DNA from 2 places in the Nonomuraea muscovyensis genome. Region 2 is predicted to be linked to the other one. Evidence: riboswitches for the same ligand, from Rfam matches in the RefSeq annotation. Region 2 holds a riboswitch; the other holds the start of a gene.
The links. Region 2 has a riboswitch for glycine ahead of gcvT (glycine cleavage system aminomethyltransferase GcvT). Riboswitches for the same ligand answer to the same signal wherever they lie in the genome.
Positions count from the first base shown of each region.

Region 1 (15,234 bases), on a different contig from region 2:
TCGCTCCGGTAGAGCAGTCGGTGGGCGTGGACGCGGGCATCACCGCGCTGGCCACGCTCTCCACCGGGGAGAAGATCGTCAACCCTGGCCACGAGCGCCGCGACCGGCGCAAGCTGGCCAAGGCCCAGGGGGCGCTCGCCCGCAAGGAGAAGGGGTCGAACAACCGGGCCAAGGCCCGGCTGCGGGTGGCCAAGGTGTACGCCCGGATCACCGACCGCAGAAGGGACCACCTGCACAAGGTCACCACACGGCTTGTCCGCGAGAACCAAGTGATCGCCGTGGAAGACCTGACCGTCCGCAACATGGTCAAGAACCACTCCCTGGCCCGCGCCATCTCCGACGCGTCGTGGGGGGAACTGCGCTCCATGCTGGAGTACAAAGCCCAGTGGTACGGCCGCACGCTGGTGGCGGTGGACCGCTGGTTCCCCTCCAGCAAGCTGTGCTCGGCGTGCGGCGCGCTGCGGGAGAAGATGCCGTTGAATGTCCGGGAGTGGGAGTGCCCTTGTGGCGCGGTCCACGACCGGGATGTGAACGCGGCCGAGAACGTGCTCGCCGCAGGGCTTGCGGAGAGCTGAAACGCCTGTGGAGCTGGTGTAAGACCTCAACGAGAGTCCTCTCGTGCGGGCGACCGGCGGTGAAGCAGGAAGACCAACCGGCGACGGTTGGAATCCCCCTCGTTTACGAGGGGGAGGATGTCAACTCTGAGCCGAGTCGTCCGGACGGGGGCGACGGGCGTGGAAGACGAACGCCGGAGGCACGTTGCGCCACACCGTACGGCTCGGCACCACCTCCTCGAACCGCTCGGCCAGCAACGCGCGGAAGCGCCGCGCCGAGCCCAGCGGGATGGCGTGCACGTACGAGAACGTGGTGAACGCGCCGCCCGGGCTCATCGCCGAGCACACCGCGTCGAGCAGGCGGCGCTGTGAGGCGGCCGGGAAGGCGGCCCACGGCAGCCCGCTGACCACCACGTCGGCCCGGCCGAGGCCGCGCTCGGTGAGCAGCCGCGTCAGGTCGGCGGCGTCGCCGTTGATCACGTCCACCAGGGGGAACCGCCGCGCGAGCAGGGCCGCCATGGGCTCGTTGAGCTCCACGGCCAGGTGGTTGCCGCGTCCGTCCAGCCGCCGCTGGATCTCCTCGGTGAACGGCCCGGTGCCCGGCCCCAGCTCGACCACGGTGGGCTCCCCGCGCTCCGGCACGGGCGCGCAGACCGATGCGGCAAGGCGGCGCGAGCTGGGCGCGAACGCCCCCACCGTCGCGGGAGCGCGCAGGAACTGGCCGAAGAACAACGCGGTGTCATGGGGCATGCCGCCACCGTAGGGACCTCCCGGCGGGCGGGTGATCAGCCGACCGGCCAGGGGTCCGGCCACTTGGAGGAGGCCGGGTCATCCGCACGGAGGATCGGGAAAGCCGCTTTGTCCGGATAACGTGCCGGTATGCGTTGGCGAGGTATGCCGCTCGACGTCCTCCTGGCCGTCTCGGGGACCGGGCTGGATCTGCTGCTGTCGGGCAAGGCGGGCGGCGGGGCACACCTGCCCGAGTTCATGACGGTCCCGATGGCGTTGCTGGTGGGCGCGCCCCTCGCGTTCCTGCGGCGGTGGCCGCTCCCGGTGAGCCTCTACCTGGCGGTGATACTGGTCTTCGCCGACCTGGTGGAGTCGTTCACCTGCAACACGGCGCAGATGCTGCTGTGCGTGGCGGTCGGCGTCGTGGCGCACCAGTACGACCGGTGGGCCGTCGTCGTGGCCCTGCTGGCCGCGGTGCCGGCCACCGTCGTCAACCTGCTCGACCCCGGCGTCCTGATCACCGTCAACACCTGGACCTTCTCCGTGGTCGTGCCCCTCCTCCCGGTTCTCGTCGGCGTCTCCCTGCGCGGCCCCGCCGGGCGCCTGGACAACGACGACCTCACCCCCGACCTGCTGCTGGCCGGCGCGGGCGTGGCGAGCGCCGTGCTGGGCACGTGGACCGACTGGGACAGCGGCTCCATGCCGGTCTGGGTGGTGGGGCTGTTCGCCGTCGCCGGCGGGCTGTCCCTCGGCGTGGCGCGCAGGCTGCCCGGCATGGTGATCGTGCTGCAGGGCGCGCTGCTGCTGGCCGCCGACACCTACCTGCAGGAAGCGGTCAACACCTGCCTGATCCTCACCATGATCGCTCTTGCGGTGTTCGCCCTGCGGGTCAGCTCCTGGGTGTGGACCGTGATCGCGTACCTGGTGGGCTGCCTGCTGGCCGGCGCCGCCGTCGTCGTGCCCGGGACCGACATCACGCCGTTCCGGGTGGTCGTGCTGATGGCGCTGGTGATCACGCCCATCGCGATCGGCCGCTACCTCGGCGTCCGCCAGGCCGCGGCCCGCGCCGAGCGGCTGCGCGCCCGCGAGTCGGCGCGGCTGGCGGTGGCGCAGGTCCGCGCCGACCAGCTCGCCGAACGCGAGCGGATCGCCCGCGACGTGCACGACATCGTGGCCCACCATGTGGGCGCCATGGTGCTGCGGGCGGGCGCCGCCCGTTACGCGGCCCCCGAGGGGCCTGTCGCCGACGCCCTCGGCGACATCCGCGACACCGGCCACCAGGTGCTGGAGGACCTGCGCGGCCTGCTCGACGTGCTGTGCGCCCCCGAGTACGCGCCCCCCTCCGCCGACGACCCGCCCGACCCCCACACCGGCCCGCCCGCCCCGTACCGCGCCCTGGAGGCCGAGCCCGCCGCCCACCTCGGCGGGGGCGGCGGGCTCGGCGCGTACCTCGGCCCGGACGGTGGACCCGCCACCCACCGCCCGCCGGGCGGCTCGTCCGTCGCGGTCGCGGCCCAGGACCGGCTCCCGGTTCCCGGTGGCGCGGGCTTCGCCCGCCGCACCGGCATGCTCGCCGACCCCGCCGACGTCGTGCGCGAGTCCGCCGAACGGGTGGCCGCCGCCGGGCTCGTCGTCGATCTCGTCCTCGACCCGGCCGCCGACCGGTCCCCGCTCGTCGCCCGCGCCTCCGCCGCCCGCATCATCCAGGAAGGCCTCACCAACGTGCTCAAACACGCCGGCCCCGGCACCGAGGTCCGCGTCGCCCTCGCCACCACGGGCAGGGGCCTGTCCATCGAGATCCACAACGGCCGCCCGCCCGGTCACGTGGAACGCCTGCCCTCCTCCGGCCGCGGCCTGGCGGGCATGCGTGAGCGGATCCGGGCGCTCGGCGGCACCCTCGCGGCCGGGCCGGACGGGGACGGCGGCTGGCGGCTGGCGGCCTTCCTGCCCACGGCCCGGAGCACCACACCCGGGAGCGCCATGGCCCTGAGCGCCCCCCGGAGCCATGCCCTGGACCCGGGCGGCGGGGCCGAAGACGGGGCCGGGGAGTGGACCGAAGGCGGGGCCGGGAGCAGGGCGTCCGCGGGGGCCCGGCCCGGGGACGCCGGATGATCCGCGTCCTCGTGGCCGACGACCAGGCGCTCGTCCGCGCCGGCGTGCGGATGCTGCTGCAGGCGGCCGGCGACATGGAGGTCGTCGCCGAGGCCGAGGACGGCGCCGAGGCGGTCCGGCTCGCCGAACGGCACCTGCCCGACGTGATCCTCATGGACCTGCGCATGCCCCGCGTCGACGGTCTCGAGGCGATCAGGCGCGTCCTCGCCGCCCGGCCGGCCAGCCGGATCGTCGTGCTGACCACGTTCGCCGAGGACGCCAACGTGCACGCGGCCCTGCGCGCCGGCGCGGTCGGTTTCCTGGTCAAGGACGACGAGCCGGAACGCATGGTCGACGCCGTGCGCCGCGCCTCGGCGGGGGAGCAGCTGCTGGCCCCGTCGGTGCTGCGCCGCGTCGTGGAGGGGTTCCTCGCCGCCGGTGAGCGCGCCGCCGCACCCGCGCCCGCCGGGCTGACCGAACGGGAGCTGGAGGTCCTCGCCCTGGTGGGCACCGGCCTGTCCAACGCCGAGATCGCCGAGGAACTGCACGTCGGGGTCACCACGGTCAAGACCCACGTCGCCGCCGCGATGGACAAGCTGGGTCTGCGCAACCGCATCCAGGCCGCCGTCGTCGCGCACCGCAGCGGCCTGGTGGACGCCTCCTTCCGGCCGGTGCGCCCGCACCCGCGGCGCCTGCGGTCCTAGCCGGGCGACCGGCCGGTCGCCGGCCGGTCGCCCGGCCCGGCGTCATCCCCACGGGGGACCCGCGAATAATCCGCCGGGCTGACGACCGGGCCCGTCCCCGGCGACGACCATGTGGTCCTCCGTTTCCTCAGGAAGGACCTCACCATGCGCGACCCCGGCCAGGACACCTCGCACAACGCCGCTCTCCAGGAAGCCGCCCTCCAGGGGGCGGGCGCGCACGGGGCCGCTCTGCGGGGCGACGCCGCACCGGTCCGGTCCGGGGCGGTGCCCGCCGGGCTGCTGTACGGGCTGCGCATCGCGGTCGTCGCGCACGCCGCCGCCCTGGTCGTGGCCGCCTCGCTGGCCGGCCAGGCGGTGCAGGCGGGCGGCGGCGCCATGGCCGAGAGCCACGTCATGGCCGGGATGCTCTCCCACCTGGTGGCGATCGCCCAGGTCGTCCTCGCCGTGCTCGTCTGGCGGCCCGGGCGCGGAGCCGGCTGGCCCGCGCTCGCCGGCGTCGTGCTGCTGATCGCCGAGATGGGCCAGCACTTCACCTGGGCCATGCTGGGCGCCCACCTGCCGAACGGGGTCGTCATGTTCGGGCTGACCACCGCCATCCTCGTCTGGGCCTGGTCCCCGGGAGCCGCCCGCCGCCGCTAACCTCGACCGTGTGTACGTCAAGATCTGCGGGCTGAGCGAGCCCGAGCACGTGACCGCCGCCGTCGAGGCGGGCGCCGACGCCATCGGGTTCGTGCTGACCGAGAGCCCTCGCCGGGTCGCACCCGAGCGGGCCGCCGCACTCGCCCGCCTGGTGCCCGGCCACGTGCTGACCGTGGGGGTGTTCCGCGGCGAGGACCCGGCGACCGTCCGCGCGGCGGCCCTGGCCGCGCAGGTGGGCGCCGTCCAGTTGCACGGCCGCCACCCGCACGCCGACTTCACGGCGCTCAAGGACCTGGGCGCCACCCTGGTCAGGGCGGTCGACTCCACCGCCGACCTGCGCTGCGGCGCCTTCGACGAGGACCTGCTCATCGTCGACGCGCCCCGCCCCGGCTCCGGCCTGCCGTGGGACTGGGCGGCCGTGCGCGGCCGGCCCACCGGCCGCTGGATGCTCGCGGGCGGCCTCAGCCCCGCGAACGTGGCCGAGGCCGTCGCCGCCGCAGACCCGTGGGGGGTGGACGTGTCGAGCGGCGTCGAGGTGGCGCCGGGGGTGAAGGACTCCGCCCTCATCCGCTCCTTCGTGGCACAGGCGCGCCGTGCGGGCTGAGCTGGCCCGGATCATCGCGTTCGAGCACGGGTTCGCCCGCCGCAGGGCCGGCCGGGTCGTCGAGCAGCGTGGCGGCTTCGCCGTGCTCAACGACCGCTACCCCGGCTCGTACGACGACAACAGGCTGATCATCCGCCCGCCGGGCACCGCTCCGGCCATCGGCGGCGAGACGTCGCCGGGCGCGGGGGAGGCGCCGGCGGCCGGCGAGGTGCTGCGGATGGCGGACGAGGTGCTGGCCGGCCGGGCCCACCGGTACGTGTGCGTGGACGACGACGTGCTCGGCGCCGCCTACGCGCCCGCCTTCGCCGCCGCCGGCTACGCCCACGACACCAACCTGATCATGGTGTTCCGCGGCCGGCCGCCGCAGGACCCGCCGCCGGCCGAGCACCTCACCCTGGAGGAACTGCTGCCCGTGCTGCGCCACGACTGGCGCGAGCTGCTGCCCGACGCCGGCGAGACCGTCGTCGAAGGGCTCGCGCTGCGCGTCGGCGAACGGCTGCGCGGCGCCGACGTGGTGCAGTTCCGGGGCGTACGCGACGCCGACGGTCGGATCGCCGCCAGGGCCGACCTGTACGTGCACGACGGGGTGGCCCAGATCGAGAGCGTGCACACCGGCACCCGCCACCGCGGCCGCGGGCACGCGCGCACGCTCATGACGGCCCTGCTGGCGGAGGCGGCCGGCAACGACCTGGTCTTCCTGGTGGCCGACGACGCCGACTGGCCCAAGGACTTCTACCGGCGCCTCGGCTTCGAGCCGCTGGCCCGCACCCACTCCTTCCTGCGCGCCTGACCCGCGGTCGTCGATCACCCGCGCCCGTTCACCCACCAGCCCCCGCCCGCCCCCGGGAGGCCGGTGGGGACCTTCGGGGAGGCGGGAAGGGGCGCCGGGAGACGGCGCCGGGGACAGCGCGGGAGACGGCCTGGGAGACGGCCCGGCCGGGGCCGCCTGGAGCCACAGGTGACGCAGTAGGGTCTGCTGCGTGAGCGAAACTTCCGCCGAGGACCGGATCTGGACGGTTCCCAACCTGCTGAGCTTCCTGCGACTTCTCGGCGTGCCCGTCTTCCTCTGGCTCGTCCTCGGGCCGAAGGCCGACGGCTGGGCGGTCGCCGTGCTCGCGGTCGCCGGGTTCACCGACTGGCTCGACGGCAAGATCGCCCGCGCGTTCGACCAGACCAGCAAGCTGGGCCGGATCATCGACCCGGCCGCCGACAAGCTCTACGTCTTCGCCACGATCCTGGCGCTGCTCATCCGCGACGTCATCCCCTGGTGGCTGGTGGCCGTCATCCTCGGCCGCGAACTGTTCGTCGCCTGTTTCATCCCCGTCCTCCGCCGGCACGGCTACCGGGCACTCCAGGTGCATTTCCTCGGCAAGGCCGCCATGTTCAACCTCATGTACGCCTTCCCGCTGCTCTTCCTCGCCTCCCACACCGGCTGGTACGCCGACCTGGCGCGAATCACGGGATGGGCCTTCGCTCTGTGGGGAACAGGTCTGTACTGGTGGGCAGGGGCACTGTATGTGGTACAAGTGCGCCGGCTCGTGACTGCGACCACAAAGGAGTGATCGTGTGAAGGCGGTCGTCATGGCGGGAGGCGAGGGCACCCGGCTGCGGCCGATGACGGCCAACCAGCCCAAACCCCTGCTCCCCGTAGCCAACCGCCCGATCATGGAACACGTGCTGCGCCTGCTCAAGCGGCACCGCGTCACCGAGACGGTCGTCACCCTGCAGTTCCTCGCCGCGCTCGTGCGCAACTACTTCGGCGACGGCGACGAGCTCGGCATGAACCTGCAGTACGCCACCGAGGACATCCCGCTCGGCACGGCCGGCAGCGTCAAGAACGCCGCCGACCGGCTGCGCGACGGCAGGTTCCTCGTCATCTCCGGCGACGCGCTGACCGACATCGACCTGACCGACATGGTCCGCTTCCACCGCGAGACCTCGGCCCTGGTCACCATCGGGCTCAAACGCGTCCCCAACCCCCTCGAGTTCGGCATCATCATCGTCGACGAGACCGGACGGGTGCAGCGCTTCCTGGAGAAGCCCACCTGGGGCCAGGTCTTCTCCGACACGGTCAACACCGGCGTGTACGTCATGGAGCCCGAGGTCCTCGACCACGTCGCCGGCGGCGAGCCCGTCGACTGGTCGGCCGACGTCTTCCCCCGGCTGCTCGATGCCGGCGCCCCCATCTACGGCTATGTGGCCGACGGCTACTGGGAGGACGTCGGCACCCACGAGAGCTACCTCAAGGCCCATGCCGACGCCCTGTCCGGGCGGGTCAGGCTGGACCTCGGCGGTTTCGAGCTCTCGCCCGGCGTCTGGGTCGCCGAGTCGGCCTCCGTCGACCCCGACGCGGTGCTCAAGGGGCCGCTGCTCATCGGCGACTACGCCAAGGTCGAGGCGGGCGCCGAGCTGCGGGAGTTCACCGTGCTGGGCAACAACGCGGTCGTGCGCGAGGGGGCCTTCCTGCACCGGGCCGTCGTGCACGACAACGTCTACCTCGGCCCCGGCGCCCACCTGCGCGGCTGCGTCATCGGCAAGAGCACCGACGTGATGTCCGGCGCCCGCATCGAGGAGGACGCCGTCATCGGCGACGAGTGCGTCATCGAGTCCGAGGCGTACATCTCCAGCGGCGTCAGGGTCTACCCGTTCAAGACCATCGAGGCCGGCGCGGTCGTCAACACCAGCGTCATCTGGGAGTCGCGCGGCCAGCGCAGCCTGTTCGGCCCGCGCGGCGTCAGCGGCCTGGTCAACGTCGAGATCACCCCCGAGCTGTGCGTAAGGCTGGCCAGCGCGTACGCCACCACCCTGAAGAAGGGCGCCCAGGTCGTCACCTCCCGCGACTCCTCCCTGGCCGCCAGGGCGCTCAAGCGGGCCGTCATCAGCGCGCTCACCGCCAGCGCCATCAACGTGCTGGACCTGGAGGCCGCCCCGCTGCCGGTGGCCCGCTTCCACACCGCCCGCGAGTCCGTCGCCGGCGGCATCGCGCTGCGCACCACCGCCGGCGACCCGCAGAGCGCCGACATCGTGATCATGGACGACCGGGGTGCCGACCTGCCCGCCGCCGCCCAGCGCAAGCTGGAGCGGGTCTTCTCCCGGCAGGAGTTCCGCCGTGCCTTCCCCGGCGAGATCGCCGAGCTCAACTACCCCGCCCGCGTCGTGGAGGACTACACCCACGAGCTGCTGCGCCGCATCGACATGACCGGCATCGACGGCATGAAGGTCGTCGTCGACTGCGCCGGCGGCACCTCCTCGCTCGTCCTGCCGACCCTGCTCGGCCGGGTCGGCGTGGACGTGCTCACCGTCAACGCCCGCCTCGACGACACCTCGCCCACCGAGACGCTCGCCGAGCGCCGCCGCGACCTGCAACGCCTGTCGGAGCTCGTCAGCTCCTCCCGGGCCGCCTTCGGCGTCCGCTTCGACCCCGTGGGCGAGCGCATCGCCCTCGTGGACGAGATGGGCCAGCTCATCGGCGAGGAACGCGCCCTGCTCGTGGTGCTCGACCTGGTGGCCGCCGAACGCCGGGGCGGCCGGGTGGCGCTGCCCGTCACCACGACCAGGGTCGCCGAGCAGGTCTGCCGCTTCCACGGCGTCCAGGTGCGGTGGACCCCGACCACGCTCGACGCGCTCACCTCGGCCGCCGCCGACCACGACATGATCTTCGCGGGCGACGGCAGGGGCGGCTTCGTGGTGCCGGAGTTCTCGCCCGCCGTCGACGGGCTGGCAGCGTTCATGCGGCTGCTCGGCCTCGTCGCCCGCACCCGGCTCTCGCTCAGCCAGATCGACGCCCGCATCCCCCTGGCGCGGCTGCTGAAGCGCACCGTGCCGACGCGGTGGGCGGCCAAGGGAGCCGTCATGCGCTCGGTCATCGAGTCCGTCGAGGCGGGACCCGGGCGGCACCGGATCGACACGACCGACGGGGTGCGGGTGACCGGCGACGACGGAAGCTGGGTGCTCATCCTGCCCGCCGCCACCGAGCCCGTCACCGACCTGTGGGCCGAGGCTCAGGACGTCGACACCGCCCAGGCGCTCCTCGAACGCTGGGCCCGCGTCGTCGAACAGGCGGCCGGCTGAGCTCCCCGGACGAGCCTCTGAGAGGAATGTCACCCTCCGTAACGGGGTGCAGGGGTTCGCATAGAGCCGTGCAAGATCGTATCGTGTAAAGGCGCGGCGGCATGGACCTGCGGGCTCGGGCGGCGGTAACTTTGTCACCGTCCGAACCCGTCGTCCAGCGCCCCGCCTTGACCTTTGCCGTTCAGCAGCGTAAGTTGCGGCATTCGCAAACTTGAAGAGCGAAGCGAGGCGCGCCCCGAGCACCGTCGCCGCGTCTTCGCGGTAGGAGGCCGAGCCGATCGATGCCGAGCGTCTACTGCACGCAGTGCGGGCACGCCAACCCCGAGGATGCCCGTTTCTGTTCCCGTTGTGGGTCTCCGCTGACCAGGCCCGAGGTCAGCGCCGACACGACATCGACGATCTCCGTCGCGGGAATCGAGGCGTACGAGGCTGAGACCGGCAACATGTTGCTGGCCGAGCAGGCGCTGGTCGAACAGCTGCCGCCGGGCACGGCGTTGCTCACGGTGACCAGGGGCCCCAACCAGGGCAGCCGGTTCCGCCTCGACAAGGACCTCACCACCACCGGGCGCCATCCCGAGAGCGACATCTTCCTCGACGACATCACGGTCTCGCGCCGCCACGTCGAGTTCTACCGTCACCGGGGCGGCCAGTTCTCCGTGCGCGACGTGGGCAGCCTCAACGGCACCTACGTCAACCGCGAGCGCATCGAGGAGGTGCCGCTGCACTCCGGCGACGAGGTGCAGATCGGCAAGTTCCGTCTCCTGTTCCTCATGCGGAGCGCCGGCGGCGCATGAGTTCGCAGGCGGCACGCTCGCACATGAGCATCGGGGAGGTCCTCGCCCTCCTGCAGGGCGAGTTCCCCGACGTCACGATCTCCAAGATCCGCTTCCTGGAGGGTGAGGGGCTCATCGAGCCCGAGCGCAGCCCGTCGGGCTTTCGCAAGTTCACCCACCTGCACGTGGAGCAGTTGCGCTACATCCTCACCGAGCAGCGCGACCACTACCTCCCGCTGCGGGTGATCAAGGATCGGATGGCCGAGGAGCTCGGCCGCCCCCGCGCCGTCCCCGGCGCGCAGGAGACGCAGGAGGTGCGGCTGAGCCGTGCCGAGCTGCTGGAGGCGGCCGGGATCGACGACGGGACGCTCACCGAGCTGGAGGACTACGGCCTGCTCGCCGCCCGCGCCAGGCGCTACGACCAGGACGCGCTGGAGGTGGCGCGCACCGTCGGCGCGCTGGCCCGCTTCGGCCTGCACGCCCGTCACCTGCGCGCCGTCAAGGCGGCGGCCGAGCGTGAGGCGGGGCTGGTCGAGCAGACCGTCGCGCCGATACTCAAACGGCGCGCGCCCGGCGCGATCGGCGAGGCGGACGAGGTGGCCCGGGAGGCCTCCACGCTGCTGCTCGACCTGCACGCCGCGCTGGTGCGCATCGGCGTGCGCACCGTCCTGGGAGGATGAGCCGCCCGGCCGGGGGCGGCCGCGCCGCCGCTGTGCCGCGCGGCCGAGCCTCCGGGGGTGCCGGACGGCCGAGCCGGACCGGGCCCCTCCGGCGGGACATTCGGGGCCTGCCGGGTGTTACGTTGAATTGCAGAAGCGGACCACCAATGACCTGTGCCGGGCCACCGGCCAGTCGAATACGGAGCAGCCCGTGTTGCAGATGGAGGTCGTGGGCGTACGCGTTGAAATGCCCACAAACCAGCCGATCGTCTTGCTCAAGGAGGCACACGGGGAGCGGTTCCTGCCCATCTGGATCGGCATGACCGAGGCCACGGCCATCGCGCTGGCCCAGGCCGAGGAGCCGCCGCCGCGGCCGCTGACGCACGACCTGTTCAGGGACGTGCTGAGCGCCCTGGGTGTCGGTCTGCGTGCCGTCAACATCGTCGCCCTGCGCGACGGCATCTTCTTCGCCGACCTGGTGTTCTCCAACGGGGTGGAGGTGAGCGCGCGGCCGTCCGACTCGATCGCGCTCGCCCTGCGCACCGGGGCGCGCATCTTCGCCAGCGAGGAGGTCGTCCAGGAGGCCGGAGTGATCATCCCCGACGACCAGGAGGACGAGGTGGAGAAGTTCAGGGAGTTCCTTGACACGATCACGCCCGAAGACTTCGGCAGGGCGGGGTAGGTATTTCAGTGCATTTACGCTTCACGACGCGCCGAGCCGGATCGTTGACTGAGCATGGTCACGGTCCTACGGTGCAAGTGAAACCCGTGGTCGCCCTTTTACGAACCCCCAGATCAGGCCACGGGATGAGAGAAAGCCGGAGGTCCGCGTGGCGGTCAGCAGCGGCGAGGGAAAGACAGCCGGCCAGGAAGATTCGGTGCGGCGCGAGAGCGCCCGGCAGCGTGCCGGGGAGCAGGGCCTGCTCTTCGACGAGCAGCCGACGGCGTTGCCGGCGGACATCGGATACCGTGGCCCGACGGCCTGCGCGGCTGCCGGCATCACCTACAGGCAGCTCGACTACTGGGCGCGCACCGCTCTGGTGGAGCCCACGATAAGAGCCGCCCAGGGCTCGGGTTCCCAGCGGCTCTACAGCTTCCGCGACATCCTGGTGCTCAAGGTCGTCAAGCGCCTGCTCGACACCGGGGTGTCCCTGCAGCAGATCCGCACCGCCGTGCAGCATCTGCGTGATCGCGGGGTGGCCGACCTCGCGCAGATCACGCTCATGAGCGACGGCGTCAGCGTCTACGAGTGCACCTCGGCCGACGAGGTGATAGACCTGCTCCAGGGCGGTCAGGGCGTGTTCGGCATCGCGCTCGGCCGGGTCTGGCGGGAGGTCGAGGGCAGCCTCGCGGAGCTGCCGGGGGAACGAGCGGCGGTCGCGGACAGCGTCCCGGCCGACCACCCCGCTGACGAGCTGGCCCAGCGGCGACGGGCGCGCCGCCTGGGGTAGTAACCTGGAGAGCGCAAGGCTGACGACCCCGTGCGGGAGAGTCCCCGGGCACGTCCCAGGGGGCGCCGAAGGAGCAACCCTCCCCGGAATCTCTCAGGCACCTGTACCGCTCGGGTGAGGCGACTCTGGAAAGCAGCCGCGCCCGCCAGGCGCGTCTCACCGACGGTGCAAGCCCTCTGCGGGTGAAGCTCTCAGGTCGAGATGACAGAGGGGGAGATCCGGCACACGCCCGCGCCCTGGCGCCGGTCTCCACAGCCTCGGGAGGCATCTTCCATGACCGACCTGTCAGCCCCGCCGTTCTCGACCCGGCACATCGGCCCGTCCGAGCCCGAGCGGCAGCGCATGCTCGAGGCCGTGGGCTTCGAGTCCGTGGCCGACCTGGTGGCCGTGGCCGTCCCGGAGGCCATCAGGGCCAAGGACCGGCTCAAGCTGCCCGCCGCCGCGAGCGAGACCGAGGTGATCGCCGAGCTGCGCGACCTGGCCGGGCGCAACGAGGTCTTCACCTCCATGATCGGCCTGGGCTACCACGACACCGTCACGCCCGCCGTGATCCGCCGCAACCTGCTGGAGAACCCCGGCTGGTACACCGCCTACACGCCGTACCAGCCCGAGATCTCGCAGGGCCGCCTGGAGGCGCTGCTCAACTTCCAGACCGTCGTCGCCGACCTGACCGGCCTCGACGTGGCCGGCGCGTCCCTGCTCGACGAGGGCACCGCCGCCGCCGAGGCGATGACGCTGGCGCGCCGGGCCGGCAAGTCCAAGAGCGACGTGTTCGTGGTCGACGCCGACGCGCTGCCGCAGACCAAGGCGGTGCTCGCCACCCGCGCCGAGCCGCTCGGCATCACGCTGGTGGAGCACTCCCTCGACGGAGACCTGCCCGAGTGCTTCGGCGTGCTCGTGCAGTACCCGGGCGCCTCCGGCCGGCTGCGCGACTTCCGCGCCGTCGCCGAGGCCGCGCACGACGCCGGGGCGCTGGTGGTGGCCGCCGCCGACCTGCTGGCGCTCACCCTCCTCACGGCGCCGGGCGAGCTGGGCGCCGACATCGCGATCGGCTCGTCGCAGCGCTTCGGCGTGCCGTTCGGCTTCGGCGGCCCGCACGCCGCCTACATGTCGGTGCGCGAGGGCCTGCAGCGGCAGCTTCCCGGCCGCCTGGTCGGCGTGTCCGTGGACGCCGACGGCGACCCCGCCTACCGGCTCGCGCTGCAGACCCGCGAGCAGCACATCCGCCGCGAGAAGGCCACCAGCAACATCTGCACCGCCCAGGTGCTGCTCGCCGTCATCGCGGGCATGTACGCCGTCTACCACGGGCCCGAGGGCCTGCGCCGGATCGCCGCCCGCACCCACCGGCACGCCGCCGCGCTCGCCGAGGCGCTGCGCCGCGGCGGGGTCGAGGTCGTGCACGGCGAGTTCTTCGACACCGTGCTGGCCCGGGTGCCCGGCAAGGCCGCCGAGGTGGTCCGCCTGGCGGCCGGGCGGCGCGTCAACCTGTGGCGGGCCGACGACGACCACGTCTCGATCGCCTGTGACGAGACGACCACCCCCGCCCACCTGGAGCGGGTGCTGGCCGCGTTCGGCGAGGCCCTCGACCGGCCGGCCGTCGCCGGTGACGAGCTGGCCGGGCTGCTCGCCGACGACGGGCTCGACCGGCTGCCCGCGGCGCTGGCCCGCGAGTCGGCCTACCTGACCCACCCGGTCTTCCACAGCCACCACTCCGAGACCTCGATCCTGCGCTACCTGCGCCGGCTGCAGGACAAGGACATCGCGCTCGACCGGTCGATGATCCCGCTCGGCTCCTGCACGATGAAGCTCAACGCCAGCACCGAGATGGAGCCCATCACCTGGCCGGAGTTCGCGGCCATCCATCCGTACGCGCCCGAGGAGCAGGCGGCCGGCTACCTGGAGCTGATCAGCACTCTCGAGGACTGGCTGGCCGAGGTCACCGGCTACGACGCGGTGTCCCTGCAGCCCAACGCCGGCTCCCAGGGCGAGCTGGCCGGGCTGCTGGCCATCCGCGCCTACCACCGCGCCAACGGCGACGCGGCCCGCGAGGTGTGCCTCATCCCGTCGTCCGCCCACGGCACCAACGCCGCCAGCGCCGTCATGGCCGGCATGCGCGTCGTCGTCGTGGCCTGCGACTCCGACGGCAACGTCGACCTGGCCGACCTCGACGCCAAGATCGCCAAGCACCGCGACGCCCTGGCCGCGATCATGGTGACCTATCCGTCCACGCACGGCGTGTACGAGGAGACCATCACCGAGATCTGCGCCAAGGTGCACGAGGCGGGCGGCCAGGTGTACGTCGACGGGGCCAACCTCAACGCGCTGGTCGGACTGGCCAAGCCGGGCGAGTTCGGCGCCGATGTGTCCCACCTCAACCTGCACAAGACGTTCTGCATCCCGCACGGCGGCGGCGGGCCCGGCGTCGGCCCGGTCGCGGTCCGCGCCCACCTGGCCGGCTACCTGCCCGGCCACCCGCTGCGCGACGGCTCCGCGGACCCGGCGACGTCCGACCGCGTCGGCCCGGTCTCGGCGGCCCCCTACGGCTCGGCGGGCATCCTGCCGATCTCGTGGGCCTACATCCGCATGATGGGCTCCGACGGCCTCACCGCCGCCACCCAGCAGGCCATCCTGTCGGCCAACTACCTCGCCCGGCGGCTCGCCCCCCACTACCCGGTGCTCTACACCGGGCGTGGCGGGCTGGTGGCCCACGAGTGCATCGTCGACCTGCGGCCGATCACCAAGGAGACCGGCGTCACGGTCGACGACGTGGCCAAGCGGCTCATCGACTACGGCTTCCACGCGCCGACCATGTCGTTCCCCGTGGCCGGCACGCTGATGATCGAGCCGACCGAGAGCGAGGACCTCGCCGAGCTCGACCGGTTCGCCGACGCGATGATCGCCATCCGCGGCGAGATCGCGAAGGTCGCGTCGGGCGAGTACGACCGCTCCGACAACCCGC
Region 1 covers NZ_JACHJB010000002.1:83,003-98,236, forward strand. The annotation lists partial or broken gene FHU36_RS16760 (RNA-guided endonuclease InsQ/TnpB family protein) at 1-661, shown strand, start outside; gene FHU36_RS16765 (class I SAM-dependent methyltransferase) at 696-1,304, opposite strand; gene FHU36_RS44455 (sensor histidine kinase) at 1,434-3,395, shown strand; gene FHU36_RS16775 (response regulator) at 3,392-4,078, shown strand; gene FHU36_RS16780 (hypothetical protein) at 4,223-4,717, shown strand; gene FHU36_RS16785 (phosphoribosylanthranilate isomerase) at 4,728-5,321, shown strand; gene FHU36_RS46340 (GNAT family N-acetyltransferase) at 5,311-6,111, shown strand; gene clsA (cardiolipin synthase ClsA) at 6,302-6,883, shown strand; gene FHU36_RS16800 (mannose-1-phosphate guanyltransferase) at 6,888-9,392, shown strand; gene FHU36_RS16805 (double zinc ribbon and FHA domain-containing protein) at 9,674-10,186, shown strand; gene ftsR (transcriptional regulator FtsR) at 10,210-10,845, shown strand; gene FHU36_RS16815 (bifunctional nuclease family protein) at 11,036-11,506, shown strand; gene FHU36_RS16820 (MerR family transcriptional regulator) at 11,655-12,275, shown strand; glycine riboswitch at 12,299-12,394, shown strand; gene gcvP (aminomethyl-transferring glycine dehydrogenase) at 12,549-15,234, shown strand, end outside.
Region 1: linked by a shared signal. The riboswitch ahead of gcvP (aminomethyl-transferring glycine dehydrogenase) and the one ahead of gcvT (glycine cleavage system aminomethyltransferase GcvT) in region 2 are both predicted to bind glycine.

Region 2 (15,234 bases):
CTTGTCCGTCTTGTCCTTTGACACGCCGAGAACGACGAAACCCTCCGCCGTCAACTGGTTCAGGTTGTCGCGGAAGTCGCACGCCTGCTTGGTGCAGCCCGGGGTCATCGCGGCAGGGTAGAAATAGAGGATCACCCGCTTGCCGCGGAGGTCGTCGAGCGCGACGGTCTTTCCGTCGGCGGCGGGTAGCGTGAACTCGGGCGCGGCGTCGCCGGGCGCGAGCTTGGTTTCGGTCATGGGGCCCTCCAGAGTTCTTCCAGCAAAACCTACCGGCCCGCCTGCTGTGCCGTACGGCGTGCCGACCTGACAGACTGATCACGGCCAGAGCGGGTGTGCCCGTCCCGATCTCGGGGACGAGGACGACCATGAGCGTGGTCGAGAGGAGATCCATGGCTGACACCGATCCCGACGAGCTGGAGCGGCGGATCGCGCGGACGCGCGCCGAGTTGGCGCAGACGGTCGACGCCATCGCCGACCGGGTGAGCCCCAAGCGGGTCGCCGAACGCACGGTGGCCGACGTGCGGACCCGGGCGGGACACTTCGTGGCGTCCGTGGGTGACGCGCTGGGCGTCGCGCCTCGGTCGCTGCCTCGGGCCGGGGACGGCGCCGACGCCGACCGGCTCTGGGAGGAGGAGCCGCCCAACCTGGCGCCGGTGCTGATCGGGCTGGGCGCCGTGCTCGTGGTGGGCGCGGCCGTCGCGCTCCTGCGCCGCCGCGGCCGCCGCCGCTGAGGCGGGCGCAGGGGACGGCCGGCGGGCGGTCGCGGCGGGTCAGAGGAAGGTCTTGCCCTCGCCGCGGTAGGTCGGCACCGACTCCACGAGCGTGTCGCCCTCCACCAGGTGGAGCGTGGCGAACCGCTCGCACAGCTCCCCGGCCTTGGCGTGCCTGAACCACACGCGGTCGCCCACCCGCAGGTCGTAGGCCGCCTCTCCGAGCAGAGGCGTCTGCACCTCGCCGGCGCCCTCGTCGGGGGCGTAGCGCAGGCCCGCGGGCAGGTACGGCTGCGGCAGGCGCATCGGGTCGGCGGGGCCCGAGGCGACGTAGCCGCCGCCGAGCACGGTGACCGTGCCCGGGGCGGGCCGCCGGACGACCGGCAGGGCGAACAGGGCGGCCGGCCGGCCGGTGAAGCCGCTGTAGAAGTCGAACAGGCGGGGATGGAAGAACCCCGATCCGGCGGCCACCTCGGTGACGGCCTTCTCGCGCACGGTGCGCTCGACCGAGCCGGTGCCGCCGCCGTTGACGAACTCGAGGTCGCACAGCCCGCTGACGGCGTTCACGACGCGGCCGCGGCGCAGGATGAGGTCGCGGGCCGAGCGGGCCTGCATGATCCGGATCGCCCGGCTGATGAGGGCGTTGCCGGGTGGCGTGTCGCCGACGCCGGCGATCTGCGCCTCGTAGGCGAGCAGCCCCACCAGGCGGAACCCGGGACGCTTGGCGATCTCGGCGGCGATCTCGGCGGCCTGCTCGGGCTCGCGGACGGGGGAGCGGAGCGCACCTGCCCGGAACTTCCCGCCGAGGGCCACATATCCGGCATCGATGTCCAGGCAGATGCGGAGCTCCTGGCGGGGCCGGCTCTGGGCCAGCACGCGGTCGAGGTGGTCGAGGTGCTCGGTGGAGTCCACGGTCAGCGTGATCTCCCGGGCCGCCCGGGGGTCGCCGGCGAGGGCCGTGATCGCCTGCCGGTCCGCCGTCGGATACGCCACCAGTACGTCGGTGAACCCCTCGGCGACCAGCCAGAGCGCCTCCGGCAGCGTGAACGCCATCAGGCCCCGGAAGCCGTCCATGGCCAGGATCCGGTCGAGCACCGGCCGGGAGCGGATGGATTTGGTCGCCACCCGGATCGGCTTGCCCGCCGCCCGCCGGACGAGATCCGCGGCGTTGGCGCGCAGGGCGACGAGGTCGAGCATCGCGAAGGGCGGGTCGAGAGCCGCTGTGGCGCGGTCGTAGCGCGGGCGGTCGTCCATATCGGCAGCGTATCCGCATATCCGGCAAATGAACATGAGGGCAGTTCACGTTGTCCGGATGGCTCGTAATGATCCTGCAAACCGGCGGCGAGGGCGGGACCCCCGGCCGCCTCGCCCCTGTACCTCTGATCGGTGTGATGACCACGTTCCAGCAGATACTCCCCGGTGCCGGCGTCGCCGCGGACGAGAGCCCGCTCCGCCGGTCCACCCGGGCGCTGCGACCTGCTCGCACACCCGCGGGGGCCGTGGTCGCGTTCATCCTGACCGTCGTGCTCGCGGGCACCGCGGCCGAGGTGGTGTCGGCGCTGCTGGGGAGCCCGCTGCGGTGGCTGCCGGTGGATCGCGTCCTGGAACTGGCGGGCCGGCACACGTGGAGCGAGCTGCCGTTCGCCGCGCTGTGGGTGGCGGGAGCGGGGCTGACGCTGCTGGGGCTGGCCGTCCTGCCGGGCCGCTGCAGGCTGGTGCCGGTCGAGACGTCCGACCCGAAGATCGTCATCGGGATCACCCGGGTGGGACTGCGCCGCACCCTGCGAGCCGTCGCGGAGGAGGTCGAGGGCGTGGACCGGGCCCGGGTACGGCTGCGCAGGCGCACGATCGAGGTCGCCGTGGTGACCCGGGCGGAGAGCACGGGCGCGATGCTCAGGCAGGTCGGTATCGCCGTGGGCGACCGCCTGGCCGGGGTGGGCACGCTCGCCGCGGGAGAGGTCGTGGTGCGCCTGCGCAGGAAGGGGCGGTGATGCGGGAAGGCGCGGCGATGCGGGAAGGCGCGGTGATGCGGGAAGGCGCGGTGATGCGGCGGGAGACCGACGGGCGGTCGCCGCGGCGGGACGAGCGGTCACGGTGGAGGGAGCGGTGATGCGGCAGTACGGGGGCAACCGGATCGGCCTGGCCGTCGTGGGCGCGCTGTTGCTCCTCGCCGCGGCCTACATGTGGCTGCGCGGCAAGGGCAAACTGCCGGGGCTGCCGCCGCGGGCGAAGGTGCTGCCCGACCGCACGGCCGAGGCCATCGCCGACCAGCCGTGGGCGCTGTGGGCGGCGGCGCTCGGGATGGTGCTGCTGGCCCTGGTGACACTCCGCTGGCTGCTCATCTGCCTGGGCTGGGGCCGGCGGGGGTTCCGGTCGGGCACGGGGACGGCCATGCTGTGCGTCGGGCTCAAGGACGTCGAGGGGCTCAGCCGGGCCGGGGTGCGCGTGGTGGGCGACGGTGTCCGGCTGCGCGTCGCCGTCACCTGTCCGCCGTCGGCCGACGTCGGCGCGATGGCGGGCAAGCTCGACCGCGACATCGTGGGCCGCATCCGCCGGGAGGTCTGCGACGACGAGGTCGGCACGATCGTCCGCCTGCACGTCCGCCGGCAGTCCTCCCGCCAGTCCTCCCGGCAGGCGTCCGCTAGCACTCGATGACGTTGACGGCGAGGCCGCCGCGTGAGGTCTCCTTGTACTTGTCGAGCATGTCGCGGCCGGTGTCGCGCATGGTCTTGATGGCCTTGTCCAGGGCGACGAAGTGGCGGCCGTCGCCGCGCAGGGCGATGCGGGCGGCGGTGATGGCCTTGATGGAGGCGACCGCGTTGCGCTCGATGCACGGGATCTGCACCAGGCCGCCGATCGGGTCGCAGGTCAGGCCCAGGTTGTGCTCGATGCCGATCTCCGCGGCGTTCTCCACCTGCTCCGGGGTGCCGCCCAGCACCTCGGTCAGCCCGGCCGCGGCCATCGAGCAGGCCGAGCCGACCTCGCCCTGGCAGCCGACCTCGGCCCCGGAGATGGAGGCGTTCTCCTTGAACAGCACCCCGATCGCCGCCGCCGTCAGCATGAAGCGGATCACGCCCTCGTCGTCGGCGTGCGGCACGAACCGCGAGTAGTAGGTGAGCACGGCCGGGATGATGCCCGCCGCGCCGTTCGTCGGGGCGGTGACGATCCGCCCGCCGGCCGCGTTCTCCTCGTTGACCGCCAGGGCGAACAGCGACACCCAGTCCATCGCCTGCAACGGATCGGTGCCGGCGGTCTCGCTCTGGAGCCTGCGGTGGAGCTGGTTGGCCCGGCGCTTGACCTTCAGGCCGCCGGGCAGGACGCCCTCCTTGCCGATGCCCCGCTGGACGCACTCGGACATGACGCGCCACAGGTTGAGGATACCGGCGCGGATCTCGGCCTCGGTGCGGCCGAACGCCTTCTCGTTCTCCAGCATCAGCGCCGAGATGGACAGCCCGGTGTTGGAGCAGTGCTTGAGTAGTTCCTCGGCGGTGGTGAACGGGTGGGGCAGCACGGTGTCGTCGGGCTTGATGCGGTCGGCCCCGGTGGCGTTCTCGTCCACCACGAAGCCGCCTCCGACGGAGTAGTAGACCTTCTCCCGCACCACCGTGCCGTCGCCGGAGCGGGCGGTGAAGCGCATGCCGTTGGGGTGGCCGGGCAGCGAGATCTTCCGCTCGAAGACGAGGTCCTCCCCGACGACGAACGGGATCTCCTGGTGGCCGAACAGCCGGAGCGTGCTGGAGGCGCGCATCTCGGCCAGCCGGGCGTCGATGCCGTCCACGTCCACGAGTTCGGGCTTGTCGCCCGACAGGCCCAGCAGGACGGCCTTGTCGCTGCCGTGGCCCTTGCCGGTCAGCCCGAGCGAGCCGTACAGGATGGCCTCGACGCGGGCCACCCGGTCGAGCAGGCCGTCCTCGTGCAGGCCGCGCGCGAACCTGTGCGCGGCGGCCATCGGCCCGCCGGTGTGGGAACTGGACGGGCCGATCCCGATCTTGAAGAGGTCGAAGACGCTGATCGCCATTGATGTGCGCCCTTCATGAGGGCCGGGGCCCGGCCGGGCCCCGGCGGTTCGGTCAGGACTCGCCCGAAGTGAGTGCCTTGTACTCCTCGGCCGAGAGCAGGTCCTCGGGGTCGCCCTCCACGCGTACGCGGAACATCCAGCCCTCGCCGTAGGGGTCGTTGTTGACCAGCGAGGGGTCGTCCACGACGGCCTGGTTGACCTCGACGACCTCGCCGCCGAGCGGGGCGTAGATCTCGCTCACCGACTTGGTGGACTCCACTTCGCCGACCGAGTCACCGGCCTGGACGGTCGTGCCGGCCTCGGGAAGCTGCACGTAGACCACGTCGCCCAGGGCCTCGGCCGCGTACGCCGTGATGCCCACGGTCACGTTGACGGACTCGTCGAGCCCGGCCACCCACTCGTGTTCCTTGGTGTAGCTCAGCTCGTCGGGGATGTTGCTCACTTGTTCCTCCTGTAGAAGGGCAGCTCGACGACGTCCACTGGTTCGTGGCTGCCCCGGATGTCCACGGTCAGACCTTCACCGGCGCCGGCGTCGACATAGGCCATCGCGATGGGCTTGCCCAGGGTCTGGGAAGGGGCCCCGCTGGTGACCTCGCCGACGACGGCACCGTCCTTGGTGACCGGGTACCCGTGACGGGGCACCCGGCGACCCCGCGCGACCAGGCCGGCCAGCCGGCGCCGCGGCGGCACGTCCTTGACCGCCTCGAGCGCCGCCCTGCCGACGAAGTCGCCGGGCTTGTCGAATTTCACCACCCTGCCCAGCCCCGCGTCGAACGGGGTCAGGTCCGCGTTCAGCTCGTTGCCGTACAGCGGCATGCCCGCCTCCAGCCGGAGCGTGTCGCGGCTGGACAGTCCCGCGGGAATGAGCCCGGCGGACTCGCCGGCCGCGGTCAGGGCGTGCCAGAGCGGCACCGCGTCCTCGGCGGCCACGAACAGCTCGAACCCGTCCTCGCCGGTGTAGCCGGTGCGCGCGATGAGCGCCTGCCGCCCGTCGACGAGGCCGGGCAGGCCGGCGTAGTACTTCAGCCCGGCCAGGTCGGCGTCGGTGAGCGTGGCGAGGATCTCCTGGGCGCGCGGCCCCTGCACGGCGATCAGGGCGTACTGCTCGGACCGGTCGTCCACCACCGCGTCGTACGCCTCGGCGCGCCCGGTCAGCTCACGGGCCACCAGCTCGTAGTTGGAGGCGTTGGCCACGACCATGAACTCCTCCTCGCCCAGCCGGTAGACGATGAGGTCGTCGAGCACGCCGCCGCGCTCGTTGACGATCATGGTGTAGCGGGCGCGGCCGACGGCCACCGCCGACAGGTGACCCACCAGGGCGTAGTCGAGCGCCTCGGCCGCCTGCGGCCCGGTCACGAAGATCTCGCCCATGTGTGAGAGGTCGAACAGGCCGGCGGCCTTGCGCACGGCGTTGTGCTCGGCCGACTCGCTGCCGTAGCGCAGCGGCATGAGCCAGCCGGCGAAGTCGGTCAGCGTGGCGCCGAGACTCTCGTGGACGTCTCGCAGCGGTGTGGGTCGTGACATGAAGCGCACCTCTGGGCAGGGTCGGATGCCAGCATCCTCCCCCTCTGTCATGGATGCCTGAGAGCTTCGCCCGAGTTTTGCCGGACTTTCACCTTCGGCGAGGCCCGCGGGCCTGCTTTCCAGAGGTCACCTCGGCCGTGCGGTCCTTTGCCTTGAGAGGTTTGCGGGGAGGGCTTGCTCCTTCAGGGGCTCTGGATGGCTACCAGGGCGCTCTCCCGCACGGTGTCGCCGGTGATGCCGCCAGCCTAGTGCCGGGACGGGGTCGTTGTCGCGCGGCGGCTTCCACCAGGGCGGCCGCGACGGTCAGCAGGCGGCGACCAGCGCCTCGAACAGCGCGCAGTCGGTGGCGGCCTCCGGATGCCACTGGACCCCCACGGCGAAGTGCCGCGACTCCAGCTCCACGGCCTCGATCGTGCCGTCGTCGGCCACGGCCGTGACGGTCAGGCCCAGCGCGAGCCGGTCGACGGCCTGGTGGTGGTAGTGCGGCACCTCCACGGGCTCGGCGCCCAGCGCCTTGGCCACCCGCGAGCCCGGCGTGGCGCAGACGGGCAGGTGGCCGAAGCGGCCGGGGGCCGGGGCGTGCTCGGTGTGGCGGACCACCTCGGGCAGATGCTGGTGCAGGCTGCCGCCGAGAGTCACGTTGAGCACCTGGAGCCCCCGGCAGATGCCCAGGTAGGGCAGCTCCGCGTCGAGCGCGGCCGACAGCAGGTCGAACTCGGTCGTGTCGCGCGCCGGGCGGAGGTAGCCGGTGCTCTCGTGCTGCTCGGCACCGTACCGGCGGGGGTCGATGTCGCCCCCGCCGGCCACGATGAGCCCGTCGAGCCGCCCCACCAACTCGGCCGGCCGGCCGGCGGGCGGCAGCAGCACCGGCTGGCCGCCCGCCCGCTCCACCTGCTCCACGTACGTGTACGGCAGGAGCGCGACGGTCATGTCCCACACGGTGAACCGGGCGGGCTCGACGTAGGTGGTGATGCCGATGACGGGACGACTCACGATGACTCCAGGACTCTCACAGGGGTGTCACGTACGCGCCGGAGATCCCGCCGTCCACCAGGAACTCCGACCCCGTGATGAACGACGAGTCGTCGCTGGCCAGGAACGCCACCGCGGCGGCGATCTCCGTGGCCTCGGCGAAGCGGCCCATCGGCACGTGCACCAGGCGGCGCTGCGCGCGCTCCGGGTCCTTGGCGAACAGCTCCTGCAGCAGCGGCGTGTTGACCGGGCCGGGGCACAGGGCGTTCACCCGGATGCCCTCGCGCGCGAACTGCACGCCGAGCTCGCGCGACATGGCGAGGACGCCGCCCTTGGACGCGGTGTAGGAGATCTGCGAGGTGGCCGATCCCATGACGGCCACGAACGACGCCGTGTTGATGATCGAGCCCTTGCCCTGCCGCTGCATGTACGGGATGACGTGCTTGCAGCACAGGTAGACGCTCGTCAGGTTCACCTCCTGGACGCGGCGCCACGCCTCGATCCCGGTCTCCAGGATGGAGTCGTCGTCGGGCGGCGAGATGCCGGCGTTGTTGAAGGCGATGTCGACGCTGCCGTAGGAGTCGAACGCCGTCTGGTACATCCGGGCGACGTCGGCCTCGCTGGTCACGTCGGCCTTGATGTAGCGGCCGCCGACCTCGGCGGCGGCCTTGGTGCCGGCCTCCTCGTCGACGTCGACGCACACCACCCGGGCGCCCTCCTCGGCGAAACGGCGCGCCGTGGCGAGCCCGATGCCGCTGCCCGCGCCGGTGATGACGGCGACGCGCTCCTGCAAACGCTGCATGTGAGTCACTCCGATGAGATGAAGACGTTCTTGGTCTCGGTGAACGCCGCCAGGGCGTCGGGGCCGAGCTCGCGGCCGAGTCCCGACTCCTTGAAGCCGCCGAACGGCGTCCAGTAGCGCACCGACGAGTGCGAGTTGACCGACAGGGCGCCGGCCTCGACCGCCCTGGCCACCCGCAGGGCCCGGCCGACGTCACGCGTCCAGATGGAGCCGCTCAGGCCGTAGCGGGTGTCGTTGGCGATCCGCACGGCCTCCGCCTCGTCCGCGAACGGAACCACGGACACGACCGGGCCGAAGATCTCCTCGGTGAAGGCGCGGTCGGTGACCTTGGAGGTCAGCACGGTCGGCGGGAACCAGTAGCCCTTGCCGGACGGGCACGCGCCCTGCAGATAGGGGGCGTCGTCGACGAAGCCCCGCACCCGGTCGAGATGCTCGGCGCTGACCAGCGGCCCCATCTCGGTGTTCTCGTCGAGCGGGTCGCCGACCTTGACCCCGCGCACGGCCTGTCCGAGCCGGTCGAGGAACTCGTCGTAGACCTCGGCCTGGACGAGCAGCCGCGAGCGGGCGCAGCAGTCTTGTCCCGAGTTGTCGAAGACCGCGTACGGGGCGGTCCGCGCCGCCTTGTCGAGGTCGGAGTCGGCGAAGACGATGTTCGCCGACTTGCCGCCGAGCTCCAGCGTGATGCGCTTGACCTGGGCTGCGGCCTTGGCCGCGATCTCCTTGCCCACCTCGGTCGACCCGGTGAACACGATCTTGGCCACGCCGGGGTGCTCGACCAGCCGGGCGCCCGCGACCTCCCCTGCCCCGGGCAGGACCTGGAGCACCCCCTCGGGGAGGCCCGCCGCCAGGGCCAGCTCGGCCAGCCTCAGCGCGGTCAGCGGGGTCCACTCGGCGGGCTTGACGATGACCGTGTTGCCCGCCGCGAGCGCCGGGGCGAGGCCCCAGCTCGCGATCAGCATCGGGAAGTTCCAGGGCACGATGACGCCCACCACGCCCAGCGGCTCCTGGAACGTGACGTCCACGCCCCCGGGCACCGGGATCTGCTTGCCGTGGTTGCGCTCGGGCGCCCCGGCGTAGAAGTGGAGGACGTCGCGCACGCTGCCCGCCTCCCAGCGGGCGTTGCCGATCGGGTGGCCGGCGTTGGCCGTCTCCAGCCGGGCCAGCTCCTCGCCGTGCTCGCCGACCAGGTCGGCGAACCTGCGCAGCAGCCGCGCCCGGTCACCGGGCGACACCTCGCGCCAGGCCGGGAACGCCTTCCTGGCACGCTCCACGGCCCGGTCGACCTCGGCCGCGTCGGCCAGCTCCACGTCGGCGACGACCTCTTCGGTCGCCGGATTAATGATCTTCATGCCCTTCCGTCACATCCGTTCGAAGCTGCGGAACAGCTCCCAGTCGGTCACCGCCGCGTCGAAGGCCGTCAGCTCGACACGGGCGTTGTTGGCGTAGTGCTCGACCACGTCGTCGCCGAACGTCGCGCGGGCCAGCTTCGAGCGCTCGAACAGCTCCAGCGCGTCACGCAGCGTGTGCGGCACGGTCTCGGCGCCCGAGGTGTAGGCGTTGCCGGTGAACGCCTCCTCCAGCGCCAGCTCCTCGTCGATGCCGCGCAGTCCCGCCGCCACCAGCGCCGACACCGCCAGGTACGGGTTGACGTCGCCGCCCGGCACCCTGTTCTCGATCCGCAGCGACTCCCCGTGGCCCACCAGGCGAAGCGAGCAGGTGCGGTTGTCCACGCCCCACTTGACCGCGGTGGGGGCGAAGCTGCCCGGGACGTAGCGCTTGTAGGAGTTGATGTTGGGCGCGTACAGCAGGGTCAGCTCGCGCATGCAGGCGAGCTGTCCGGCGATGAAGCGGGCGCCCAGCTCCGACAGCCCGTGCGGCCCGTCGCCGGCCATCACGGGCTCGCCGTCGAGGCCGCGCAGCGAGATGTGGATGTGGCAGGAGTTGCCCTCCCGCTGGTTGGGCTTGGCCATGAAGGTGATCGACTTGCCCTCCTGGGCGGCGATCTCCTTGGCGCCGTTCTTGTAGACGACGTGGTTGTCGCACGTCTTCAGCGCCTCGTCGTAGCGGAAGGCGATCTCGTGCTGGCCGAGGTTGCACTCGCCCTTGGCCGACTCGACGTACAGGCCGGCGCCCTCCATCTCGAGGCGGATGCGGCGCAGCAGCGGCTCGATGCGGGCCGTGCCGAGCAGGGAGTAGTCGACGTTGTAGAGGTTGGCGGGGGTCAGGTCGCGGTAGCCGCGCTTCCAGGCGTCCTCGTAGCTGTCGTCGTAGACGACGAACTCCAGCTCGGTGCCGACGTAGGCGGCCAGGCCGCGCTCGGCCAGCCGGGCGAGCTGGCGGCGCAGGATCTGCCGCGGGGAGGCGGCGACCTCTGCGCCGTCCACCCAGGTCAGGTCGGCCATGAGCATGGCGGTGCCCTCCTGCCAGGGCACTTTGCGCAGGGTCGACAGGTCGGGCTTCATCACGAAGTCGCCGTAGCCGCGCTCCCACGACGACATGGCGTAGCCCTCGACGGTGTTCATGTCGACGTCCACGGCGAGCAGGTAGTTGCAGCCCTCGGAGCCGTGGTGGAGCACCTCGTCGAGGAAGAAGCGGGCTGAGAGCCGCTTGCCCTGCAGCCGGCCCTGCATGTCGCACAGCGCCAGCAGGACCGTGTCGATCCGGCCGGCCTCGATGTCGGACCTCAGTTCCTCGACTGTCAGGCTCACGGGCGTCCCTTCCGCGAAAAGTCTGGAAACAGACCATTGAAGGCATGCAAACACTGTGCGGTGGCCGCTGTCAATCCCCTGCCTCGAAGGGTGCTTTTTACCTGATCGTCACAGTCTGGGGCTTGACGGGCGGGCCGGAGAAGCGAAACATCACCGCAAAGAGCTATTGGTCCGACCGTAGCCCATTGAACGGGCAGCGGCCCGGCCCGCGCCGGAGGTGGCAGAACCGTGGTGCACAGCAAACGACACATCCATGGGGTCGACTACGAGAAGGTGTCAGCCGACTATCTGGAAAAGCGCAAGCTCCAGAAGGGCGCAGCGGGGTGGGTGCTGCTCGCGGGGCTCGGCGTGGCCTACGTCATCTCGGGGGACTTCGCGGGCTGGAACTTCGGCCTGGAACAGGGCGGCTGGGGCGGCCTGCTGATCGCCACCGTCCTGATGGCGATCATGTACACCTGCATGGTGCTGGGGCTGGCGGAGATGTCGTCCAGCATCCCGGTCGCCGGAGCCGGCTACGGTTTCGCCCGCCGCGCCCTCGGCCCGCTCGGCGGCTTCGCCACCGGGGTGGCCATCCTCATCGAGTACGCCGTGGCGCCCGCCGCGATCGCCGTGTTCATCGGGGGCTACGTCGAGGCGCTCGGCCTGTTCGGGCTCACCAACGCCTGGCCGGTCTACCTGGTGGCCTACATCATCTTCGTCGGCCTGCACCTGTGGGGCGTCGGCGAGGCGCTCAAGGTGATGTTCGTGATCACCGGCATCGCGCTCGTGGCGCTGGTCGCGTTCACGGTCGGGATGATCCCCAAGTTCGACGCGGCCCGGCTGTTCGACATCGCGCCCACCGACGCGCCCGGGGCCAGCACGTTCCTGCCGTTCGGCGCCGTCGGCGTCTGGGCCGCGATCGTCTACGCCATCTGGTTCTTCCTGGCCATCGAGGGCGTGCCGCTGGCGGCCGAGGAGGCCCGCGACCCCAGGCGCGACATGCCCAGGGGCATCATCGTCGGCATGATGGTGCTGCTGGTGACGGCGGCGTTGATGCTGCTGCTCGTGCCCGGCGGCGGTGGCTCCAAGGCCATCTCCACCAGCGACAGCCCGCTGCCCGACGCCGTCAGGATCGCCTACGGGGGCGACAACTTCCTCGCCGACTTCGTCAACTACGTCGGCCTGGCCGGCCTGGTCGCCAGCTTCTTCTCGATCATCTACGCCTACTCGCGGCAGCTCTTCGCCTTGTCGCGGGCCGGCTACCTGCCCCGGTGGCTCTCGGTCACCGGCAAGCGGCGCACGCCGTACCTGGCGCTGATCGTGCCCGGCACGGTCGGCTTCCTGCTCGCGGCGATCACCCGGGCGGGCGACCTCATGATCCAGATCGCGGTCTTCGGGGCGACGATCTCGTACGTGCTGATGATGCTGTCGCACATCGTGCTCCGCAGGCGCGAGCCGAACCTGGAGCGGCCGTACCGGACACCGGGCGGCGTCGTCACCACCGGCATCGCGCTGGTGCTGGCCCTGGCCGCGGTCGTCGCGGTCTTCCTGGTCGACGTCGTCGCCGCGCTGTGGGTGGCGGGCATCTTCGTCGCCCACCTGGCGTACTTCTGGTTCTACAGCCGGCACCGCCTGGTCGCCAACGCCCCGGAGGAGGAGTTCGAGGCGATCGAGCGGGCCGAGTCCGAGTTGGCCTGACGCGCGTTCGGGTTAGGGTCGGCCAGTGACGGCACCAGTGACCCGACCCAGAGGATGACGTGGAGCAGCCAGCGCGGCAGGAGCGGGGGGCACGGCCGGACACGCCAGGAGGCGACGGCCGGCGCCCCCTGACGGGCCTGGGCCCGTTGACGGTGCTGCGCCCCGTGCGGGCCGGCAACGCCTTCGAGGAGACCGTCGAACGCCTCCTGCAGGTGATCAAGCTGGGCGCCGTGGCGCCGGGCGAGAAGCTCCCGCCGGAGCGGGAGCTCGCCGTCCGGCTCGGCATCAGCCGCGTCACCCTGCGCGAGGCCATCCGAGCCCTGCAGGACGCGGGCTACCTCGACGTACGGCGGGGCCGCTACGGCGGCGCGTTCGTCACCTACACCCCGCCCGCGCCCGGCACCGGCGTGCTGCGCAAGGTGGTGACCGACATGGGCACCGCCGACCTCAACGACGCGCTGACGTTCCGGATGGCCGTGGAGTGCGGCGCGGCCCAGGCGCTGGCCGCCACCACGCTCACCGCCGAGCAGCGGGCGCTGTTGCGCGGCCGGCTGATGGACCTGGAGGAGGCCCGTGTCGAGGACTACCGCCGCCTCGACACGGCCTTCCACCTGTCCATCGCCGAGCTGACGGGCTCCTCGCTGCTGGCCTCGGCCTGCGCCGACGCCCGGCTGCGGGTCAGCGACCTGCTGAACGCCATCCCCATGCTGCAGGTGAACCTCGATCACGCCGCCAGCCAGCACCAGGCCATCGTGGCGGCCATCCTGGCGGGCGACCCGGAGGCGGCCCGCCGCGCCGTGGCCGAGCACCTGGAGGGCACGGCCGCGCTCCTGCGCGCCTTCCTCGGCTAGCGACCTCGGCTGGCGGCCCGGCCGGCTGTCCGCAGGTGGTGACGGGGCCGTGCGGGTCAGGTGGTGACGGGGCCGCGTGGGTCAGGTGGTGACGGGGCCGCGTGGGTCAGGTGGTGACGGGGCCGTCCGGGGTGAAAGCGTGTGCCGTGCCGCCCGGCCAGGTCACCACCACCTGCCCGCCGTCCGCCCGCACCGTGGGCAGGCCCGCTGCGCCGGTGCCGGGCACGCCCGCGCCGGCCCGCCCGTCGGCCCGCCCGTCCGCCCGCTCGTCGGCCCGCCCGTTGAGACGCCCGTCGGGACGCCCGTCGGGACAGTCCGCGCCGGACAGGACGGCCGGTTCGTCCTCGCCCGCGAGGACGGCCACGGCGACGGCCCAGCCGTCCTCCGCGACGCCGTCCAGCGCGGGCACCAGGGCCGGGGCACCGAAGGCGGTCCCGTCCGGGGCCTCGACAGCCTCCGCCCGCTCGTAACCGTGCAGGCCCGCGAGCAGCGTGCCCAGCCCGTCCGGGGAACGCAGGACGACGGCGGGGCCGCCGCCGGGCGCGGCTGCGGCGGCTGCGGTCATCTCGGATGTGGCGGGCACGGTAGGTGTGGCGCCGGCGCCTGTGGCGGGTGTGGCGATCTCGGCTGCGGTGGGCGCGGCGGGTGTGGTGGGCAGGGTGGGTGTGGCTGGGGGAGCGGGTGTGGCGGTGGCGTGGTGGAGGGCCCAGCCCGTCTGGCGGACGCGCGAGCCCGGCGCGACCCGATGGATCCGCACCTCGACGGGGCCGCGCACCACGCTCACGCTCTCGACGCCCGCGCTGCGGGAGGCCGCCCAGGCGGTGTCGCCGAGCGTCCCCGCGCCCGCGGGGGTGAGCGGGCCGCGCGCGGCGAGAGTGCCGTCCTCGGACACCAGGCCGAAGTGGTTGTCCGGGACGGCGCCCGGCGTGGTGGGGGCGGTACGCGTGGAGTAGGCGTAGCGGTCGTAGAGGGGGTCGTCGGCGTACTTCTCGCTGCCGTGGTTGAGCACCCGGGCGATGCCGCCCGAGTTCTGCACCAGGAAGCCGGGGCCGGGCAGGGCGGCGGTCCCCGACGGCCCCGGCTCCTCGGGCGCGGTCCACACCGGGTGGTCCGGCGGCAGCAGCAGGCCGAGGAACGCCTTCGAGGCCCAGTACGGCGACGCCCAGCCGGAGTAGGGCTGCAGCGTGGGCTCGTACGGGCCGTACCAGCCGAGGGTGAGCAGGCCGTCCGGCGACAGCGCCCCGCGGTCGAGGAAGCGGCGCAGGACGCCCGAGGCGATCCGCCGCGTCCGCCCCGGCGCGAGCGGGGTCGCGTCCAGCAGCGCCCCGGCGAACAGCGACGTCACGGCGCCGAACCGGTAGGTGAGAGAGCGGCCGTGGTACAGCATGCCGCCGTCGGCGTCGAACGTCAGCGCGTATCCTGCCAGGAACTCCCGCAGCCGCTCGCCGTGCACGCCGGCCTCCCGGCCCGACAGGTGGGCCAGCAGCGCGGGGTAGAGGTGCAGGGCCCAGCCGTTGTAGTGGTCGAAGGCTCGGCCGGGGCCGTCGGAGTACCACCCGTCGCCCGCGTACCAGGGCTCGACGCGCGCCAGCCCGCGCTCCACCGCCGCCCCGGCCTCCCCGGTGTGCAGCCCCACGGCGTTCAGGAAGCCGCCCACAGTGGCGGGGAACATCACCCAGTTGCTGTCGGCCGGCTCGTGGCGCAGCGTGGCGGCCAGGTAGCCGGCCGCCTCCGCCTGGACCTTCTCCTCCAGCCGGTCCCACAGGTACGGGCGGGTCAGCCAGAGGCCCAGCGCGATCGAGGCGGCCTCCACCATGGACTGCGTGCGGTCCCCGACCGGCTGCCACACGCGCGGCCCCGCCTCCAGGCCCCGCGCGTACGGGGCCAGCAGCCCGGGATCGCCGCCGCCGGCCACGCGGAAGGCCGCGAGCAGGAATGTGCGCGCGTACCCCTCCATGCCGTCGCAGCGCGA
Region 2 covers NZ_JACHJB010000004.1:877,982-893,215, reverse strand. The annotation lists gene bcp (thioredoxin-dependent thiol peroxidase) at 1-237, opposite strand, end outside; gene FHU36_RS41905 (DUF3618 domain-containing protein) at 390-731, shown strand; gene FHU36_RS41900 (amino acid deaminase/aldolase) at 771-1,964, opposite strand; gene FHU36_RS41895 (DUF6286 domain-containing protein) at 2,102-2,701, shown strand; gene FHU36_RS41890 (hypothetical protein) at 2,820-3,365, shown strand; gene FHU36_RS41885 (L-serine ammonia-lyase) at 3,352-4,728, opposite strand; gene gcvH (glycine cleavage system protein GcvH) at 4,781-5,170, opposite strand; gene gcvT (glycine cleavage system aminomethyltransferase GcvT) at 5,167-6,252, opposite strand; glycine riboswitch at 6,287-6,382, opposite strand; glycine riboswitch at 6,383-6,480, opposite strand; gene FHU36_RS41870 (gamma-glutamyl-gamma-aminobutyrate hydrolase family protein) at 6,556-7,245, opposite strand; gene FHU36_RS41865 (3-oxoacyl-ACP reductase) at 7,262-8,026, opposite strand; gene FHU36_RS41860 (aldehyde dehydrogenase family protein) at 8,032-9,375, opposite strand; gene FHU36_RS41855 (glutamine synthetase family protein) at 9,385-10,728, opposite strand; gene eat (ethanolamine permease) at 10,966-12,411, shown strand; gene FHU36_RS41845 (FadR/GntR family transcriptional regulator) at 12,558-13,262, shown strand; gene FHU36_RS41840 (DUF2264 domain-containing protein) at 13,369-15,234, opposite strand, start outside.